2 regions of the Streptosporangium sp. NPDC001559 genome follow, and region 1 is predicted to be linked to the other one. Evidence: riboswitches for the same ligand, from Rfam matches in the RefSeq annotation. Region 1 holds a riboswitch; the other holds the start of a gene.
What was found. A riboswitch is a leader RNA that binds a small molecule or an ion and turns the genes downstream of it on or off. The one in region 1 is predicted to bind thiamine pyrophosphate.
Positions count from the first base shown of each region.

Region 2: another riboswitch for thiamine pyrophosphate. It lies ahead of thiC (phosphomethylpyrimidine synthase ThiC); the one in region 1 lies ahead of ACFYY8_RS26755 (purine-cytosine permease family protein).

Region 1 is NZ_JBIAVG010000012.1:257,343-259,537, reverse strand. It holds gene ACFYY8_RS26755 (purine-cytosine permease family protein) at 1-787, opposite strand, end outside; TPP riboswitch at 778-890, opposite strand; gene ACFYY8_RS26750 (hypothetical protein) at 1,158-1,832, opposite strand.
Region 2 is NZ_JBIAVG010000001.1:757,320-759,514, forward strand. It holds gene thiC (phosphomethylpyrimidine synthase ThiC) at 1-920, opposite strand, end outside; TPP riboswitch at 915-1,026, opposite strand; gene ACFYY8_RS03375 (cysteine hydrolase family protein) at 1,236-1,820, shown strand; gene ACFYY8_RS03380 (GlxA family transcriptional regulator) at 1,833-2,195, shown strand, end outside.

The DNA of each region.
Region 1 (2,195 bases):
CGGCGTGCCCGGCGAGCGCGACCGCGTAGACGCCGACGGCCAGACACGCGACCTGGGCGACGGTGTAGCCGCCGACGATGCCGGTGAAGGCGGCCCGGCTCGACCGTGAGTGCCTGGCGTAGTCCGCCGCGACCGGCACCCAGGAGACCGAGAGGGCGACCACGAAGTCGACCGCGGCGGCGAAGGCGTCCCAGGAGCCGCCGCTCTGCGCGGGAGTCTCCCGCAGGAAGACCACCGCGAACCAGACGACCGAGACAACCACACCGATCGTGACGAACCGCCTGAGCAGCCTGATGGCTCCCAGCGGGTAGATGGTCAGCGCCATCGTCAGCGCCCCGGCCGCGACCACCCAGACCGCGTAGGGGACCGAAGGCCCGAAGATCGCCTGGGCGCCCATCGCGACGACCCACAGCTCGAACGCCCCCCAGCCGATCATCTGGACGACGTTGAGCACGGTCGGCACGTAGGAGAGCCGTACCCCGAACAGCCCGCGCAGCAGCACCATCGCGGGCTGCCCCGTCTGCACCCCGGGAACCGCGGCCAAGCCGACCATCGCGGTACCGATGAGGCTGCCGACCAGGGCCGCCAGCAGCGCGGCGCCGAAGGTGAGCGGGTTGTCGCCGCCCAACGGGTTGATCAGGACGAGCGCGAAGGAGAAGCCGAGCAGGCTGACGCCCAGATTGGCCCAGAACGCTCCCTGGTCGAGCATTCCAAGGGTCTTCGGAGGTGCCTGGTCAAGGGTGAGGGGGGCCTCGGCATGCTTGGAATTGATGACGTCAGACGTCATGACGCGCTCCCTACGCCGGCATTACCCGGACAGGTTCATGCGGTCGGCGACAGCCGTAGTCGCCCTCTCAGCCTGGTTGCCCCAAGCTCCCGCGTTGACTTACCTACCGAACCGGGATCAGCCCAGTTCGCGCCCCATGATGCACTATTAGTCCGCTTCCGGCTACTTCCCCCCTGGGGAGGGAACCGGCACGGGATGCGTCCGCGGACGTCCGCGAGAGTACAACCACGTTCGCTGCGGTAGCTGTACCGCACAGCCAACGACCTGCCGAAACGTACGGCCACCCTCGCGCGCCGAGCCAGCCGGCGGATTGGCCCGCACGGCTTGAAGAGGTGGCCGTACCGGCCTCTACCGCCGTGCCTGGGTGGCTTCATTCGGCCAGGCGCGCCCGGACGACGCCGTCACTCGCCGACTCGGCCGCCGACCGGGCTCCGGCCCGCAGGACCGGCAGTCCGGCCCGCAGCCGGTTCAGGAACTCGTCGACGTCCAGGCAGCGGCCCTCCGCGTCGACGACCTCGGGCACGAACGCCTCGACGATGCTGTCCCCGACGGCGAAGTCGGCGTCGTCGTCATCGTCGTAGTTGTCCACCCAGCGCCCGCCTGGGGCGTACACGTCCATGGCGTGGTCGTAGTCGATCACCCAAGGGGTGTCGACGATCCCGGTCCGCAAAGAGCCGTGGTTGTACCAGCCGTAGACCAGGTGGGTGAAGGCGCCGTCGTGGACGTAGATCTCCGCTTCGCCGCCCTCCAGGGTCTCGGCCTGGGTGTGACCGCCGACGTACAGGCCAGGCCGGTCCTCATAGAGCGCGATCGGGCCGTTGACCTTCAGGTCGCCGGTGACCACGATCAACTCGACGTCGCCGCCGCGTAGTTCGTTGATGGCGCTCAGGAAATCCCCGTCGAGCGTGAGGTCGCCGTCGAAGAACAACACCTCGTCGTAGCCGGGCGACGCTCCCGCACCCTCGAACACGGCGGACAACGCGCCGCCCAGGCGGGCATCGGCATCGGCATAGGACAGGGACGCGGGGGTCGCGGATATCGGCACGGGGAAGAGCGTAGGTCCGTGTACTGACAATCCGGCGCGCGCGACAGGGTTCCGAAACACGGCTAGTACGCCCTCTTGTCCAACCGTGCACCTGGGGGCGGTTCGCCCAAGGTCGGCCAGCTGGGAAACGGACTCCTGGCGGCATGTGCGACCGGTGGAGAAGTCCGAAGGGGTGGTCGATCTCGTGGCAGGCGAACCGAGCCGTCGGCCCCTCGAACCCGTGATGTGGGTGTCTCCCTCGATCCCCTGACGCTCAACCTCGATGCGGAGTGGACGCGGCCCCATGCCCCGAACATCGAAGAACCAAAGGGGCGGTCACGGAGGCCACGTGATGCACTATTTGCCCGCTTCCGACTGCTTCCC
Region 2 (2,195 bases), on a different contig from region 1:
ATCTCGCACAGCTCCGCGAAGTTGGTGTAGATGAAGTTCTCCGCGTGGTGGGCCAGGCACCAGGCCGCCAGGATCGAGCCGCCTCGGGAGACGATGCCCGTCTTGCGGTTCGCGGTCAGCGGCACGTAGGCCAGCCGTACCCCCGCGTGCACGGTCATGTAGTCGACGCCCTGCTCACACTGCTCGATCACCGTCTCGCGGAAGACCTCCCACGACAGGGCCTCCGGTTTGCCGCCGACCTTCTCCAGCGCCTGGTAGATCGGCACCGTGCCGACCGGCACCGGGGAGTTGCGCAGGATCCACTCGCGGGTCTCGTGGATCCGTTTCCCGGTGGACAGGTCCATGATCGTGTCGGCCCCCCAGCGGGTGGCCCAGCGCATCTTCTCCACCTCCTCCTCGATCGAGGAGGAGACGGCCGAGTTGCCGATGTTGGCGTTGACCTTCACCAGGAAGTTCCGGCCGATGATCATCGGCTCGCTCTCCGGATGGTTGACGTTCACCGGCAGTACGGCCCGGCCTCTGGCGATCTCGTCGCGGACGAACTCCGCGGCCACGCCCTCGCGCAGCGCGACGAACTCCATCTCCGGCGTGATCTCCCCGCGTCTGGCGCGGGCCAGCTGCGTGTGACGCACCGGCTTGGGCAGCGTTCCGCCGCAGGACTCCGTCCCGCCGCAGGCGAGCGTCTCCCCGGTCCGCCGCCAGGCCGACCTGAGCGGCGGCAGGCCCTTGGCCGGGTCGGCGTCGTACTCAGGATCGGTGTACGGCCCCGAGGTGTCGTACAGGACGACGGACGACCCGTCGGTCAACGGCACCTCGCGCATCGGCACGCGGATGTCCGGCCGCGAACCGGTGAGGTAGATCTTCCTTGCGTTCTGGACATTCTGGGCAGCCTTCTGGGCATTCTTGGCAGGTGGCACCATAGGACAACTTCTCCCTACGCCGGCATTACCCGGTCAGGTTCAGCGGTCGGCAGCGGCGGTAGCTGCCCTCTCAGCCCGGTTGCCCCGAGCTCCCGCGTTGGCATACGTGCCGAACTGAGATGATCTCAGTTCGCGCCCCAATGATGCCCCATTCACCCCTTTGGAGCTACCTTCTGGCCTCTTGTGGCTATTTTTAGCGACACAGGTACGGGCTGCCTTGGGTACGGCGTGCGGGTGAGGTCCCTGACCGGATCGGTCCGCAGGCCGACCAGGTGATGCCTTCAGCCCGGACCCCCGCGTCGTCAGGCTGAGGGCATGCCCAGCGCCCTCGTCGTCATCGACGTCCAGAACTCCTTCCTCCAGCTCCCGGACTGGGGGTACACCTCACGACCCGACATCGTCCCCCAGGTCAACCGCCTCGCCACGGCCGCCAGGGACGCGGGGGACACGGTCGTGTGGGTGCTCGGCTCGCGCCCCGGATCGGGCTCCGTCTTCGACCCGGCCCGGGGGTTCGTCCGCTTGATGGACGGCGTCGAGCCCCTTCCCGGAGAGCCGGTCCTCACCAAGACCGCGCACAACGCCTTCACCACCACCAACCTCCAGCAGCACCTCACCCAGCGCGGCATCAGGAAGCTGACCGTCTGCGGAATCCGGACCGAGCAGTGCTGCGAGACCACCACTCGCATCGCCTCCGACCTGGGGTTCGAGGTCGACTTCGCCATCGACGCCACCGCGACCACGCCGATCCCGCACCGCTCCGCCCCCGACGGCCTGTCCTTCGACGAACTCGTACGGCACCCGCGCACACTCGGCGTCGACGAGATCATCGCCCGCACCGAATACGCTCTGTCGGGCCGTTTCGCCGCCATCAGGACCGTGGACCAGCTCACCGGAAACTAGGAGGTGCCGGTCATGCCGAGGGTCGTCTTCCTGCTCATCCCGCGGGTGCACCTCCTCGACGTGGCCGGACCCGCCCAGGTCTTCTCCACCGCCGATGACCTCGGCCACCCGTACACACTCACCTACGTCGCCGAGGACGACGAGGTCGCCACCGTCCAGGGGCTGCCGCTGCGAGCGGAGACCCACTGGCCGGCGCTGACGCCCGACGACCTGGTCATCGTGCCGGGCTGGCGCGGCCCGACCCGCCCCGCGGGCCGGGAGACACTGCGCCGCCTGCGCGAACACCACGCGTCCGGCGGTACGGTCGCCAGCGTGTGCGCGGGCGCCGACGCACTGGGCCGCGCCGGGCTGCTCGACGGCCGCCGCTGCACGACC